2 regions of the Streptomyces sp. NPDC102259 genome follow, and region 1 is predicted to be linked to the other one. Evidence: riboswitches for the same ligand, from Rfam matches in the RefSeq annotation. Region 1 holds a riboswitch; the other holds the start of a gene.

Region 1 (7,823 bases):
GTTCACGGCCCTTCCGTACGCGTCCGTCGTGGCCGATCTGCACTGCGTGACGAAGTTCAGCATGCTCGGCGCGGAGTGGGGCGGGATCCCGGCCCGCACGATCCTGCGGAGCGCTCCGCCCGCCCCGAACGTCACCCATGTGATGGTGTGGGCCGAGTACGGCTTCAGCTCGAACCTTCGCCTGTCCGACTTCGCCGCCGAGCGCACGATCTTCGCCACCCACAAGGACGGCGAGCTGCTCACCGCCGAGCACGGCTTCCCGCTGCGGCTGGTCGTTCCGCACCTCTACGCCTGGAAGGGCCCCAAGTGGGTTCGCGGTGTCGAGTACATGACCGCCGACCGCCGTGGCTTCTGGGAGGAGCGCGGCTACCACAACCTCGGCGACCCCTGGAGGGAACAGCGCTACTCGTACCAGGAGGGGCCGGGCGACGGCCCGGAGCTCTGATCCCCCGGTACGGCGTCTCTCCCCGGTCCGGCGTCAGCCGTCCCGGAGTTTCTTCAGCCGCTCCACGTCCGCCGCGTGCCCCTCCTTGCCGCCGGGCGTCTCGATGATCAGCGGTACGCCCGCGGTGGCCGGGTGGGTCATCAGCGCCCGGAACGGGTCCTCGCCGATGTGGCCCGCGCCGATGTTCTCGTGCCGGTCCTTGTGAGCGCCGACCACGTCCTTGGAGTCATTGGCGTGGATCAGCTTCAGCCGGCCCTCGCCGACCGTGTCCACCAGCAGATCGAGGGTCTGGTGCATGCCGGCCGGGCCGGTCAGGTCGTGCCCGGCCGCGAAGATGTGGCAGGTGTCCAGGCAGACGCCCAGCTTGGGATGGGCGTCCAGCGCCTCGAAGTACGGACCGAAGTCCCAGGTCCGGGAGCAGAGCGAGGCGCCCTGTCCGGCGGTGGACTCGAGCAGCAGGAACGGGTCCTCGTCGTGGGTCAGCTCGTCCAGCAGCGGCAGCAGGTACTCACGCACCTGCTTCAGCGCCACGGACCGGTCCCGCCCGCCCGTCGCGCTCCCCGTGTGCACGACCACGCCCAGCGCGCCGATCTCCCGGCCGCGACGCAGTGAGTGCCGCATCGACTCCACCGACCGCTCGGCCGTGGCCTCGGTGTGCGAGCCGAAGTTGATCAGGTACGGAGCGTGGACGTACGCCGGGACCGACCGCGCCGCGCACGCCTCCCGGAAGGCCTCGTCCTGCCGCGGGTTGCCGACGGGAGTGGCCCAGCCGCGCGGGTTCGCGACGAAGACCTGGACCGTCTCGGCGTCGAGGTCGTGCGCGTAGGACATGCCCACGTCGTGCAGACCGCCGGCCACGGGGACGTGACCGCCGACGGGGTTGCGGGAGGGGAAGGGGGCTGGAGAACTCACCGGTTCAGGGTGTCATGCCCCGGGCGCCGTCCCGGCACCGCCCGGTCACCGGATGGTGATCGTGATCGTCGAACCCTTGGGCGCCGTGTCGCCGGCGTCCACGGACTGGCTCTTCACGGTGTCGCCGAAGATCCCGAGCAGCCCCCGGTCCTCTTCGACCTCGAACCCGGACTGCTTCAGGAGCGACTTGGCGTCGTCGACGCTCGCGCCGACCACGTCCGGGACCTCGACCATCTCCGGCCCCTTGGACACCGTCAGCGTCACCGTGTCGCCCTCGGCGGCCTCGCTGCCCTCCTCCGGGGTCTGCGTCGCGACCAGGCCCTTGTCGAACTCGGAGTTGACCTGCCCGGTGGCGACCTTCACCTTCAGGCCGGCCTCCTCCAGCTCGGCCTTGGCGTCGTCCAGGGCGTCGCCGGTGACGTCCGGGATGTCGACCGGGCTGCCCTTGCTGACCACGATCGAGACCGCGGTGCCCGCGCGGCGCTTCGTGCCCGCCTCCGGGTCGGTGCTGATCACGAAGCCCTTGATGACGTCGTCGCTGAACTCCTGGGTCACCAGACCCGGCTCCAGGCCGTCCGTCTTCAGCAGCTCCTCGGCCTTGTCCAGCCGGGAGCCCTCCACATCCGGCACCTTCACGATCTCCGGGCCGTCGGAGACGGTGAGCGTCACGGAGTCGTGCTTGCGGATCCGGGCGCCCGGATCGGGGTCGGTGTCCATGACGGTGCCGCGCTTCACGGTGTCGCTGTTCTGGTGCCGCACCTTGCCGACCTCGAGACCGGCGGCCTCCAGTCGTGTCCTGGCCTCCGCCTCCTTCTGCGTCAGCACGGCGGGGACCTTGGTGAACTGGCCGGAGTTGATGTACCAGACGCCGGCTCCCACGCCGAACACCAGCAGGACGGCGGCGATGAGCGCGAGCACCCCGCGCCGGGGCCGCGCGGAACGGCGCCGGGGCGGCAGGGGCGGCCCGCTCTGGAAGCGCGAGGTGCGGTTGAGCGGGTCCTCGCCGTCGGCCGGATCGTCGTCGTTGACGGGGAGCGGACGGGGCACGGTGAGCGAGCGCGGGATCACGCTCGTGCGGTCCTCGGCGTTGTCGTGTCCCGCGGAGACGGCCTGCGGCGGCAGCGCGTCCAGCTGGTCCACGCTGAGCGGAGCGCGCGCCTCCCGCACCTGCCCGAGCAGTGCCACGGCGTCGTACGGCCGGACGTCGGGGGTGCGGGCGGTGGCCGACGCCACGAGCTCGTCCAGCTCGAACGGCAGCCCGGGAACGAGGGCGGACGGCGGCGGAACGTCCTCGTGGAGGTGCTTGTAGAGCACGATCGCGGGGGAGTCGCCGTCGTGGGGCTTCTCACCGGTGAGCATCTCGTAGAGGACCACCCCGCACGCGTACACGTCGACCCGGGGGTCGGCGGCGCCGGGCTGCTCGATCTGCTCGGGAGCGAGATAGGCGACGGTGCCGAGCACGGCTCCCGTGGTGGTGGTCACGGTGTCGACGGAGCGCACCAGTCCGAAGTCCGCGACCTTGACCCGCCCGTCATCCCCTATGAGCACGTTCTCGGGCTTCATGTCCCGGTGCACGAACCCGGCCCGGTGCGCGGCGCCGAGCGCGGCCAGCACGGGCTCCAGGATGTCGAGCGCGGCCCGGGGCTGGAGCGCCCCGCGCTCCCGCAGCACATCACGCAGCGTGCACCCGGCGATGTACTCCATGGCCAGATAGACGTACGACCCGTCGGCGCCCTGGTCGAACACCTGAACGACATTCGGGTGGGCGAGCCGGGCGACGGACTTGGCCTCCCGGATGAACCGCTCGACGAACGCCCCGTCGGCGGCGAGCGCCGGGTGCATCACCTTGAGCGCGAGCACGCGGTCCAGGCGGGTGTCCACGGCCCGGTAGACCGTGGCCATCCCGCCGACCGCGATCCGCGCCTCTACGCGATACCGGCCGTCGAGCAGCTGCCCGACCAGAGGGTCCTGAAGGGTCGTGTCCACGCAGGTGAGTGTACGAGCCGCCGCTGACACCTCCGCCGGTTCCACCGCGATCGCAGCGCTACTGGAGCCGACCTGTGACGCAACCCACGGGTCCCGCGACTCGCGTATCCGGAGACCGGACAGTAGCCGAGCGGCGGTCAGAACGCGGGGCGCTCGGGGTCCAGCATGGCCCGGCCCTCCACGGGCGAGGACGCCTCCGCGAAGTAGCGGGGCGGGATCCGTCCGGCCAGCCGGGCCAGCCTTCCCGCCTCGACGCCGGCCCGCATGGCCGACGCCATCCGCTCGGGTTCCCGCGCCCGCGTCACCGCCGACGCCAGCATCACCGCCGCGCACCCCAGCTCCATCGCCAGCGCCACGTCCGACGCGGTGCCCGCACCCGCGTCGAGAATCACCGGCACGCGCGCGTGCTCGACGATCAGCTGGAAGTTGTGCGGGTTGCGGATGCCCAGACCGGAGCCGATCGGAGAGCCCAGCGGCATCACCGCCGCGCACCCCACGTCCTCCAGCTTCCTGGCCAGCACCGGATCGTCGTTCGTGTACGGCAGCACGGTGAACCCGTCGTCCACCAGCGTCTCCGCCGCCTCCAGCAGCTCGATCGGGTCCGGCAGCAGCGTGCGCTCGTCGGCGATGACCTCCAGCTTGATCAGGTCGGTGCCCAGCGCCTCCCGCGCCAGCCGAGCGGTCAGCACGGCCTCTCCGGCGGTGAAGCACCCCGCCGTGTTCGGCAGCACCCGGACACCGAGCCGCTCCAGCACCGACAGCACGGAACCGTGCACCGAGGGGCCAACCCGGCGCATCGCGACCGTCGTCAGCTCGGTCCCGGACGCCACCAGCGCCCGTTCCAGCACGTCCAGGCTGGGCGCACCCCCCGTACCCATGATCAGACGGGACGAGTAGGACCTGCCGCCGAGGACGAAGGGATCGTCGGCCATGGCTCAGCCTCCCTGGACGGCGGTGAGGACTTCCACCCGGTCACCGTCGCGCAGCGCGGTGGACGGCCACTGCGCGCGCGGGACGACGGTCTCGTTGAGCGCGGCGGCCACCCCGGCCGGCGCCGGCGTCAGGGACCGTACGACGCTGTCGAGCGCCGTACCGGCAGCGAACTCCCGCCGCTCTCCGTTCACCGAGACGTTCACGCGGGCGTTCCCCCGGGCGTCGTCACGGGCGTCATGGGTGTCATGGGCGGCCTGGGTGTTCCTGTGGGCGTTCATGCGGGCTGCTCCGAGAGTGCGGTGGCGCCGAAGCGCCGGGGCGTGAAGGGGCGGGCCTCGTCCGGGAGCTCGCCGGTGGCCAGGGCATGCGCCATCGCGTCACCCGTCACCGGCGTCAGCAGCACGCCGTTGCGGTAGTGCCCGGTGGCCAGCAGCAACCCCGCCAGCTCGGTCGGCCCGAGCAGCGGCGCGTTGTCCGGGGACCCGGGCCGCAACCCCGCGCGCGTCTCCGTGAGCGGCAGCTCGGTGATCCCCGGCACCAGCTCATGGGCGTCGCGCAGCAACTCGTACACGCCCCCGGCCGTCACCGTCGTGTCCCAGCCCAGCTCCTCGCTGGTCGCACCGACGACCAGCTCGCCGTTCTCCCTGGGGACCAGGTAGACCTGGCTGCCGCGCACCACGGCCCGCACGGTCCGGCTCAGGAACGGCGCGTACCGCGGCGGCACGGTCAGCCGCAGCACCTGGCCCTTCACCGGCCGTACGGGAGGCAGCACGTCCTGCGGCACCCCCGCGAGCCGTCCGCTCAGGCTGCCGCCGGCGAGCACCACCTGCCCGGCCGCCAGGGCCGTACCGTCCCCCGTGACGACCCCCGTGGCGCGCCCGCCCACGACGGACAGCCGCTCGGCGCGCACCCGATGGAAGGCCACCCCGGCCCGCTCGCACGCGGCCACCAGCGCCCCGGTCAGCCGTCGCGGATCGATCTGGTGGTCGCCGTCGACCCGCAGCCCACCGCGCACCCCGGGCGCCAGCAGCGGCTCCAGGCGGCGGCACTCGCGCCCGGACAGCCACTCCGACTCCAGCCCCGACTGCCGCTGAAGGGCGTGCAGTTCGCGCAGATGGGCGCGGTCGTCGGAGTCCAGCGCCACCGCGAGCGTGCCGCAGCGCCGGTAGCCGAGGTCGCGCCCGGTCAGCTCCGTCAGCTCGGCCGCGAAGTCCGGATAACGGCGGGCGGAGGCCAGGTTGAGGCCGAGCAGGGTCTGCTCGCCGTGGTGCAGTTCCGTGACGGCGGCCAGCATCCCGGCCGCCACCTGGGCGGCCCCGCCGCCCGGCGCCGGGTCGACCACCGCCGTGCCGAAGCCGCGCTGCGCGGCCCGCCAGGCCGTGACCAGGCCGATGATCCCGCCCCCGATGACGAGGACGTCTGACGTACGTGGAGACGACATGGGCGTCCAGCCCCTCCCTTCGCCGGCATGACCCGGATCAGGTTCGACGGTCGGAGGCCGCCAGCCTCCCTCTCAGCCCGGTGCGTCCGGACTCCCGCGTGTGCTCTAGGTTGGCCACCCTAGCCCGTGGTCCGGCGCGTCTGTAAGGGAGCCTTTCGTCATGCCCCGCTCGTTGGACGGCCTCGTCCTCGCGCCCGTCGCCGACCAGGCCCCGGGCCAGGTCGGCACCCGCACCCGCTTCACGTACCACGAGAGCGGCGGCGAGATCTGGGCGGAGTACGCGGGCGGCGACGTCGTACGCGGGCATCTGGTGGGTACCCGAGAAGGGGACCGGCTCGACTTCCGGTACGTACAGCTCAAGCATGACGGGACGACGTCCTCGGGCCACTGCGTCTCGACGGTCGTGGAGCTGGCGGACGGACGGGTGCGGCTCGAGGAGACCTGGGCGTGGGAGTCGCAGAAGGGCAGCGGCACCAGCGTTGTGGAGCAGGTCACGGCGCACGAGCACTGACTGACGATTCGTCAGCCGCCTAAGGTGATCAGGTGAGTGAGCAGAGGCAGGAAGAAGGCGGCCCCTCCGGGCGGCGCGTGGTGGTCGTCGGCGCGGGCATGGCGGGGGTGCAGACCGCCGTCGCGCTGCGGGAACAGGGCTTCGACGGCACGGTGACGCTGATCGGCGCGGAGCCCCACCAGCCCTACGACCGGCCCCCGCTGTCCAAGGCCGTCCTGCTCGGCAACGCCGAGGGCTCCGCCTTCGACGTCGACTTCGAGGGCCTCGGCATCGAGCTGGTGCTCGGCCGCGAGGTCAGCGGCCTTCGCCCGGCCGACCACGAGCTGGACACCGAGGCCGGGCCCGTCCCGTACGACGTCCTCGTCCTCGCCACCGGCGCCGAACCGATCCGGCTGCCCGGCGCCGAGGGCGTGCCCGGCGTGCATCTGCTGCGCACCCTGGACGACGCCGAACGGCTGCGGCCCGTACTCGCCCGGCAGCACGACGTCGTGGTCGTCGGGGCCGGCTGGATCGGCGCCGAGTTCGCCACGGCCGCGCGGGAGGCCGGCTGCGCGGTCACCGTCGTCGAGGCCGCCGACCGGCCGCTGGCCGGGGCCCTGCCCGCCGAGGTCGCCGCCCCGATGGCCGCCTGGTACGCCGACAGCGGCATCGATCTGCGCACCCACGCGCGCGTGGAGCGCGTCGAGCCCGGCGCGGTCGTCCTGGACGACGGCTCCCGGCTGCCCGCGGGCGCGGTCGTGGTGGGCATCGGCGCCCGCCCCGCCACCGCCTGGCTGGCCGGCTCCGGCGTCGCGCTCGGCGCCCACCGCGAGGTCGTCGCCGACGCCCAGCTGCGGACCTCCGTGCCGGATGTGTACGCGGTCGGCGACTGCGCGTCCTTCCCCTCGGGGCGGTACGGCGAGCGGCTCCTCGTCCATCACTGGGACAACGCCCTCCAGGGGCCGCGCACGGTCGCGGCGAACATCGTCGGCGCCGCCACCGACGAACCCCTGGCCGTCTACGACCCGGTCCCGTACTTCTGGTCCGAGCAGTTCGGCCGCTTCGTCCAGTACGCCGGGCACCACGCCGACGCCGACCGCGTCCTGTGGCGCGGCGACCCGTCGGGGCCGGCCTGGTCGGTGTGCTGGCTGCGCGAGGACCGGCTGGTCGCCCTGCTGGCCGTGGGCCGGGCGCGCGACCTCGCCCAGGGCAAGCGGCTGATCCAGGCGGGCACGCCCATGAATCCGCGGCTGCTCGCGGACCCGGCGAGGCCGATGAAGGCGGCGACGGCCGCGGCCTGAGCGCCTGGTCGGACCGGCTCGGTTTCCGACTGTCAGCGGCAGATGGCAGGCTTGTTCCCGTGACCGAGATTGACGCAAAGACCGATGCTCTCGTCCCCGCCTGGCTCACCGTGCCCGACATCGCGGAGATGCTCGATATCGACGTGATCCGCGTCCGGCAGCTGATCAAGGACGGCCAGCTCATCGCCGTACGCCGGGGAGAGAACCGTGCCCTGCACATCCCCGCCGCCTTCATCGACGAGGACAAGGTGGTGAAGGGCCTGGTCGGGACCCTGACCCTGCTGCGGGACGACGGCTTCAAGGACGAAGAGATGC
Region 2 (7,823 bases), on a different contig from region 1:
AACGTCGCAGCACGGTCGCCGACACCCTCGCCCAGTGGCGCGATTCGATCGGTGTTCCCGTGTACTACGCCAGGTACCGCGACGGCGAGATCGAGATCATGTGCGTTTCCGACACCCCGGGCAATCCGGCGGTGGAGGAGTGGGCGGACTTCGGTGAGACCGGCCATGCGCACGCCATCGGCCAGTGCCTGCTCTCCCAGCTGGACGAGGACGCCCGCCGCGACCACCTGGACCGCTACCCCGCGCAGTCGATCACTCCGTACACCGTGCGTGACAACCACACTCTGCTGCGGCGCCTGGAGCGGATGCGGCGGATGGAGCCGGTCATCGAACGACAGGAGTACGCGCTGGGCACGGTGTGCGCCGCCATTCCGATCACCGTGGGCACCACGGCGGCCACGATGGCGATCTCTCTGCCCGCCCATCACGCCGACCGGTTGCTGCCGGCGGCGCGGCAGCTTCAGAGCGAGGTCGGACGGCTGCTGGGGTCGCTGGCGATCTCTATCAGTATCTGAAAACTCACTCCTTGTGATCTGTTGTGTACTTTCAGCAAGATGCGTGCAGTGTCAGAAGGTCCATTCCCGGCCAGTCGGCGGCAAATGACGGGGTAAGGCGATGCGCGAGTCCGTACAGGCAGTACAGGCAGAGGTCATGATGAGCTTCCTCGTCTCCGAGGAGCTCTCGTTCCGCATTCCGGTGGAGCTGGGTTACGAGTCGTGCGATCCCTACGCCGTGCGACTCACCTTCCATCTGCCCGGTGATGCCCCGGTGACCTGGGCCTTCGGGCGCGAGCTGCTCATCGACGGGGTGGGCAGGCCGTGCGGCGAAGGGGACGTCCGTGTCTCGCCGGTGGACCCCGATGTGCTGGGGGAGGTTCTGATCCGGCTTCAGGTCGGCGGTGACCAGGCGCTGTTCCGGTCCTCGGCGGCGCCGCTCGTGGCCTTCCTGGACCGCACCGACAAGCTGGTTCCGTTGGGCCAGGAGGGTGCTCTCGCCGATTTCGACGCGCATTTGGACGAGGCGTTGGACCGGATCCTGGCGGAGGAGCAGAGCGCCGGCTGACGTGAGGGCGAAGCGGGTGGTGGCGGAACGCTTCGTCGCGGTCGGTGTTGTGCAGGAACGCTTCTTCAACTGGTGGCGCAGGCGCTCAACGACCTGCCGGGAAGAATGAGGTGCGCCCGAGTGCCGGTGTCCTCGGCACTCGGGCGCCCTCCCTCCTCAGCGCTTGCGCCGCCTGCCCCGGCCGCCCCGGGCCTGGGCGCCGCCCGCGGCCGTCGCCACCGCCGGAGCCGCAGGAGTCGCCTCCGGAGCCGGCACGGGCGCCTTCGCCGGGCCCGGCCGGTCGGCGGAGACCACCAGGGCCGCCAGGGCCGTTGTGACGGGCACGGAGGCCACCAGGCCGATCGAGCCCACCAGCGTGCGCACGATCTCCTCCGCGACCAGTTCGCTGTTGGCGACGGCGCCCACGCTGCTCTGCGCGATCGAGAAGAGCAGCAACAGCGGCAGCGCGGCACCGGCGTAGGCGAGGACGAGCGTGTTGACCACGGACGCGATGTGGTCGCGGCCGATGCGGATGCCGGCCCGGTACAGGCCGCGCCAGCCCATCGCGGGGTTGGCCTCGTGCAGTTCCCAGACCGCCGAGGTCTGAGTGACCGTCACGTCGTCGAGGACGCCGAGCGAGCCGATGATGATGCCGGCCAGCAGCAGACCGCTCATGTCGATCGACGGGTACAGACCGTGGATCAGACCGGTGTTGTCGTCCGTGTTGCCGGTGAGCGCGGCCCAGTCGATGAACACCGAGCCCAGGATGCCGATCAGCAGCAGGGAGATCAGCGTGCCGAGCACCGCGACGGATGTGCGGGCCGAGAGCCCGTGACAGAGATACAGCGCGATCAGCATGATGGCGCTCGCCCCCACCACCGCCACGGCCAGCGGGTTCGACCCCTGGAGGATCGCGGGCAGGACGAAGAAGTTCAGCACCATGAAACTGATGGCCAGCGCGACCAGCGCCATGACGCCCCGCAGTCGCCCGACGACCACGACGGCGACCGCGAAGATGATGGCCAGGACCGCCATGGGGATGCGGCGGTTCACGTCGGTGACCGAGTACTGCAGGTCCTTCGGCGCGGAGGGCTCGTAGGCGACCACGACCTTCTCGCCCTGCTCCAGCTGCCGTGACTGGTCCGGTTGGACGATCTCGGTGAACGTACGGCCCTTGTCGTCGCCGGTGTCCACCCGGATCGTGGCCCGTTTGCAGGTGCCGCTCGCCTGCTGCTGCGCGGAGGAGCCCTCGGCCGTGGAGGTGTCGCCGGTAGGGGTGTCGCCCGAGGCGTTCACCGACGCGCAGCTCACGCTCACGACCTTGGTGACCGTGGCCTGTTGGGTCTGCCGGTCGAAGCCGACCCCGGTGCGTTCGTGCGCAGGGGCTCCGCCGGGCCACAGCACCACGAGCCCCACGAGCACCGCGGCCCCGAACGGAATGATGATGGCCGCGATGATTTTGCGCAGGTGTTGGGAGACGGGGGCGGCCGGGCCGTGACTGTGGCTGTGCGAATGCCCGTGCCCGCCGTCGGAACCGGAACCGGAACCGGAGTTGTGCCTGTCGCCCGGGCCGTGACCGTGGCCGTGCCCGTCGCCGTGGCCCTCGCCAGGGGCGTCGCGATGACCACTGTCGTGGCTCTGCCCATGACCGTGTTCCCGGTCGAAGCCATATCCGTCACCAGAACCAGAACCAGAACCAGAACCAGAGCCGGCACCGGGTGTAGGACGCGGGCCCGGGCCCGGACGAGGACCGGCATCATGACCGGGGCCGTACGCCTGACCGGGCGAGGGCCCGTCCCCGTACCCCTGATTGTCCCCGTATCCCTGGCCGTTCTCGGACCCCTGCCCGCTCCCGTATCCCTGCCCGCTCGGGTATCCCCGACCGGGCCCGGGCACGGGCCCTTGGCCGTTCCCGTAACCCCGGCTGTTTCCCGGCCCCGACCGGGAGCCTGGCCCTGCCCCTGCCCCTGGCCCGGGGCCTCCACCGGAGCCCGGTCCTTGACCGGAGCCGGAACCTTGGCCACCGGGAGTGCCGACGCGTCTCAGCCCGCCGAGTCCGCCGGCGTATCCCGGCCCGCGGTCGGGGCTACGCGGCTGATCGTGACCGTCTCTGAAGTCGCGGTCGCCTCTGGGACCGCTGCCAGAACCGCTGCCGGAGCCATTGCCGGGGCCGCTTCCGGAGCCGGGTCGGCGGGGCGGCTCGGGCGGCGGGTACGGGGGCTGGTGTGTCGTGGTCACCGACCGATCATCGCAAGAACGACAGGGGCCCTCTGTTCACCGCGCCAGAATTGACGCTAGCGTGGAGACAACCTTTGCACACGCGGGAGCTCGGAGCACCGGGCTGAGAGGGCGCTGACCTCCGTCTTAGCGATGTTTCACGTGGAACGTCTCTCGAATCGAGTGATGTTTCACATGACACGTCGGCAAGCGGTAGCCGCTGCGTCGACCGCCGAACCTGTTACCGGGTAATGCCGGCGTAGGGAGTAGGTCTCATGACCAACAAGGACGCACGCACGCCTGCCTTCACGCAGAACGCGACCGGCGAAAGCACGGTCGATGTGAACGCCTCGGAGGCCGGGAAGTCCATCGGCTGGCACAAGGGGTACGTCGAGGGCGCTCGCCCCGATCTCCAGGTGCCGGTTCGTCAGGTGCATCTCACCAACGGGCAGTCGGTCGCCCTGTACGACACCTCCGGCCCGTACACCGATCCGCTCGTCGAGACCGACGTTCGCAGGGGCCTGTCGCCGTTGCGCGAGAACTGGATCATCGCCCGGGGCGACACGGAGGAGTACGCGGGCCGTCCGGTCCGCCCCGAGGACGACGGCATCAAGCACACCTCACCGCGCGGCGGTCTGCGCAACCTCGACGCGGTCTTCCCGGGTCGGCCGCGCCTGCCGCGTCGCGGCCGGGACGGTGAGGCGGTCACCCAGCTCGCGTATGCGCGCCGCGGGGAGATCACACCCGAGATGGAGTTCGTGGCCATCCGAGAGAACGTTTCTCCCGAGGTGGTACGCGAGGAGATCGCGGCGGGCCGCGCCGTGCTGCCGGCCAACGTCAACCACCCGGAGATGGAGCCGATGATCATCGGCAAGAGGTTCCTGGTGAAGGTCAATGCCAACATCGGCAACTCGGCGGTGACGTCCTCCATCGAGGAGGAGGTCGAGAAGATGACCTGGGCGACCCGTTGGGGCGCCGACACGGTCATGGACCTGTCGACCGGCCGCAACATCCACACCACGCGCGAGTGGGTGCTGCGCAACTCCCCCGTCCCCATTGGCACGGTGCCGCTGTACCAGGCGTTGGAGAAGGTCGACGGCCGCGCCGAGGAACTGACCTGGGAGATCTACAAGGACACCGTCGTCGAGCAGGCCGAGCAGGGCGTGGACTACATGACGGTCCACGCCGGCGTCCGCCTCGCGTACGTCCCGCTCACCGCCAACCGCAAGACCGGCATCGTGTCGCGCGGCGGCTCGATCATGGCGGCCTGGTGCCTCGCGCACCACAAGGAGTCGTTCCTCTACGAGAACTTCGAGGAACTCTGCGAGATCCTCGCCGCCTACGACGTCACGTACTCGCTGGGCGACGGGCTGCGGCCGGGGTCCATCGCGGACGCCAACGACGCGGCGCAGTTCGCGGAGTTGAGGACGCTGGGGGAACTCAACCGGATCGCGAAGCGTTTCCATGTTCAGACGATGATCGAAGGCCCGGGCCATGTCCCGATGCACAAGATCAAGGAGAACATCGACCTTCAGCAGGAGATCTGTGATGAAGCTCCGTTCTATACGCTCGGCCCGCTGACGACGGACGTCGCGCCGGCGTACGACCACATCACCTCCGGTATCGGCGCCGCGATGATCGCCTGGTGGGGCACGGCCATGCTCTGCTACGTCACGCCCAAGGAGCATCTGGGCCTGCCCAACCGGGACGACGTCAAGACCGGTGTCATCACCTACAAGATCGCCGCCCACGCGGCCGACCTCGCCAAGGGGCACCCCGGCGCGCAGGAATGGGACGACGCGTTGTCCGACGCCCGCTTCGAGTTCCGCTGGGAGGACCAGTTCAACCTCGCCCTCGATCCGGACACCGCACGGGAGTTCCACGACGAGACACTCCCCGCGGAGCCGGCGAAGACGGCGCACTTCTGCTCGATGTGCGGGCCGAAGTTCTGCTCGATGAAGATCAGCCAGAGCATCAACGAGCGGTTCGGCGCCGGGGCGGCCGAGGGGGCCTCGGCGGAGGAGATCGCCGAGGGCATGTTGGAGAAGTCGAAGGAGTTCGCGGCAAGCGGGAACCGGGTGTATCTGCCGCTGGCCGACTGACGTATCCGGATCGGCGCTGTCCCCTGAGACTGGACACCTGGGGACAGCGCCATGAGCGCGGCCGGGGGGCCGATGCCGAGCGGTGCGGCCGCCTGACGGCTCGACGACGACCGACAGGAGGAGACCATCGCGTTCGTTGGGTTGTCCCCGGGCGTCTGCTCGGCAGACTTGCCTTCATGACAGCGCGATCCCTGAGCAAGGGTGCCAATCTGCCGGTCGACGCGCCGGACGTACGGGTCGAACTCAGCTGGGCCGAGGGGGCCGGTGGGCCGGACATCGATGCCTCGGCGCTGCTGCTGGCGCGGGACGGACGGGTGCGTGACGACGGGGACTTCGTCTTCTACAACCAGCCGCTGCACGCGTCCGGCGCCGTGCGGCACGTCGGCAAACGGAGCGAAGCCGGTGTCATGACCGACACCGTCCAGGTGGACCTCCGCTCGCTGGAGGGCGCCATCACGCGTGTGGTGCTGTGCGCGTCGGCCGACGGCGGCACCTTCGGTCAGGTGACCGGCCTGACGCTGAGACTGTTCGGTGGGGACGGGCGCTCCGAGGTGGCCCGCTTCGAGATGCAGGCCGACACGGAGACGGCGTTCATCGCCGGTGAGCTGTACCTGCGCGAGGGACGATGGAAGTTCCGGGCGGTCGGACAGGGGTACGCCTCCGGGCTGGCGGGGGTGGCCACGGACTTCGGGATCACGGTCGACGACGAGCCGGAGCGGGCGGTCACCCCACCGAATCGCCCGCCGGTCACCCCACCTGCGGTCACCCCACGGGCCACCACCCCACCCGCGCCGTCCCCACCGACAAGCACCCCACCGACCATGCCCCCACCGTCCGGCCCCCGACTGACCAAGGGGGAGGAACTGCTTCCCGTCGACGTGCGTAAGCGGCTGTCGCTGCGCAAGGAGCAGGTGGCCGTCAGCCTGAGCAAGCGGGGGGCGGTGGGGATCAGCGCGCGGATCGTGCTCGTCCTCGATGCCTCCGGGTCCATGGCGTTCCTGTACTCACGGGGTGTGGTGGCGGACGTCGTGGAGCGGATGGCGGCGGTGGCGGCACAACTCGACGACGACGGCGAGATGCAGGCCTGGACCTTCGCCAGCGAAGCCGCCCGCCTCCCCGACCTGCGGTTGGGCGAGCTCCCCGAGTGGCTGCGGCTGCATGTGCGGGTGGGCGAGATCAGTCTGTTCCGGCGCGGCAAGAAGCCTCGCAAGGGGACGGAACCAGGGCAGGTCGACATGCGCTCGGTCGGCATCCAGAACGAGGAACAGAAGGCGATTGCCCAGGTCAGATCGTATGTCCGGGAGAATCCGGCGGCCGCCCCGACCTTGGTGTTGTTCTTCTCCGACGGAGGCGTCTACCGCGACGCGCTGATCGAGCGGGAGCTGCGGGCGGCGGTCGAGGAGCCGATCTTCTGGCAGTTCGTGGGGCTCGGCCGGTCCAACTACGGGGTCCTGGAGCGGTTCGACACGCTGCCCGGACGCCGCGTCGACAACGTGGGGTTCTTCTCCGTGGACGACATCAGCACCGTCCCGGACCAGGAGCTGTACGACCGGCTGCTGTCCGAGTTCCCGAGCTGGATCACCGCGGCGGGGCGCGCCGGGATCCTCTGACCGGATGCCCGGATGCCCGGATGCCCGGGCGTACGACTCCCGGCTGCTCGGGCATACGACTTCCGGCTGCCCGGACGTACGACTCCGGGCTGCCCGCCCCGTGAGTCCGTCCGGCACGTGGCAGCACTGAGCACCGCAAGGCAGGGCAGCACTGACCCGTACCCCGGCTCTCCACCGGCTCTCCACCAGAGCGGCCCGGCGCCCGGCGTACGGCTTGCGCTCCCCTCGGCGGGGTCGGCGGGGGCGCAAGCCGAGTGCCTATTCCGGCTGGTGCTCCGGGCCGCCGAAGTCCGGGCTGGTGTAGTCCGGGCTGCTGAAGCTCGGGCGCGGGCCCGTCGAACGGCCGTCGTCCGGACTGCTGAAGCCCGGGCGGTCGTAGCCGATCTTCGGGAGGCGGCCGGTGGGGGCCGGTCGGGCCGGCTCGGTGTGCAGGGCGGCCGCCGCGCCGGGACTGGCGAGGGCCTCCTGGAGGAACGGCAGGATGCCGCGCTCCAGCAGGGCTTCTCGCCAGGCTTCCCTGGCCTGGTCGACCTCCTGGCTCAGTTCGCTGTACGGTCCGGCCTCCAGGGAGGGCCGGTTGCGCAGAGCGGTGAGCAGGAGCGCGACGGTGGCGACGAGGATCGCGGCCACGGCCACTGCCCCGAACGTCCAGCCGGCGACGACCATGGTCCGGGCGAACGCCTGCTCGGGGTCGAGCGCCCTGAGGAGGTAGCCCACGAGCAGGAAGATCAGCGCGGCGGTCCCGGCGAGGACAGGGGTGAGGACGGCGGCGACGGCGCCCGCCCCGGCGGCTTCGGCGGCCTGGGCCGCGTCCCCCAGGGTGGTGGCGAGCCCCACCGCGGCCGCGCCCGGC

What was found. A riboswitch is a leader RNA that binds a small molecule or an ion and turns the genes downstream of it on or off. The one in region 1 is predicted to bind thiamine pyrophosphate.
Region 2: linked by a shared signal. The riboswitch ahead of thiC (phosphomethylpyrimidine synthase ThiC) and the one ahead of thiO (glycine oxidase ThiO) in region 1 are both predicted to bind thiamine pyrophosphate.

The regions. Positions count from the first base shown of each region.
Region 1 is NZ_JBIWMA010000018.1:37,651-45,473, forward strand. Features, by position in the region: gene ACIRPU_RS32235 (sulfite oxidase-like oxidoreductase) at 1-445, shown strand, start outside; gene ACIRPU_RS32240 (deoxyribonuclease IV) at 479-1,357, opposite strand; gene pknB (Stk1 family PASTA domain-containing Ser/Thr kinase) at 1,403-3,343, opposite strand; gene ACIRPU_RS32250 (thiazole synthase) at 3,481-4,275, opposite strand; gene thiS (sulfur carrier protein ThiS) at 4,279-4,479, opposite strand; gene thiO (glycine oxidase ThiO) at 4,551-5,717, opposite strand; TPP riboswitch at 5,715-5,825, opposite strand; gene ACIRPU_RS32265 (hypothetical protein) at 5,878-6,228, shown strand; gene ACIRPU_RS32270 (NAD(P)/FAD-dependent oxidoreductase) at 6,306-7,508, shown strand; gene ACIRPU_RS32275 (Rv2175c family DNA-binding protein) at 7,568-7,823, shown strand, end outside.
Region 2 is NZ_JBIWMA010000006.1:225,019-232,841, reverse strand. Features, by position in the region: gene ACIRPU_RS17470 (IclR family transcriptional regulator) at 1-515, shown strand, start outside; gene ACIRPU_RS17465 (SsgA family sporulation/cell division regulator) at 616-1,062, shown strand; gene ACIRPU_RS17460 (YibE/F family protein) at 1,219-2,937, opposite strand; TPP riboswitch at 3,352-3,541, shown strand; gene thiC (phosphomethylpyrimidine synthase ThiC) at 3,534-5,360, shown strand; gene ACIRPU_RS17450 (VWA domain-containing protein) at 5,537-6,970, shown strand; gene ACIRPU_RS17445 (hypothetical protein) at 7,229-7,823, opposite strand, start outside.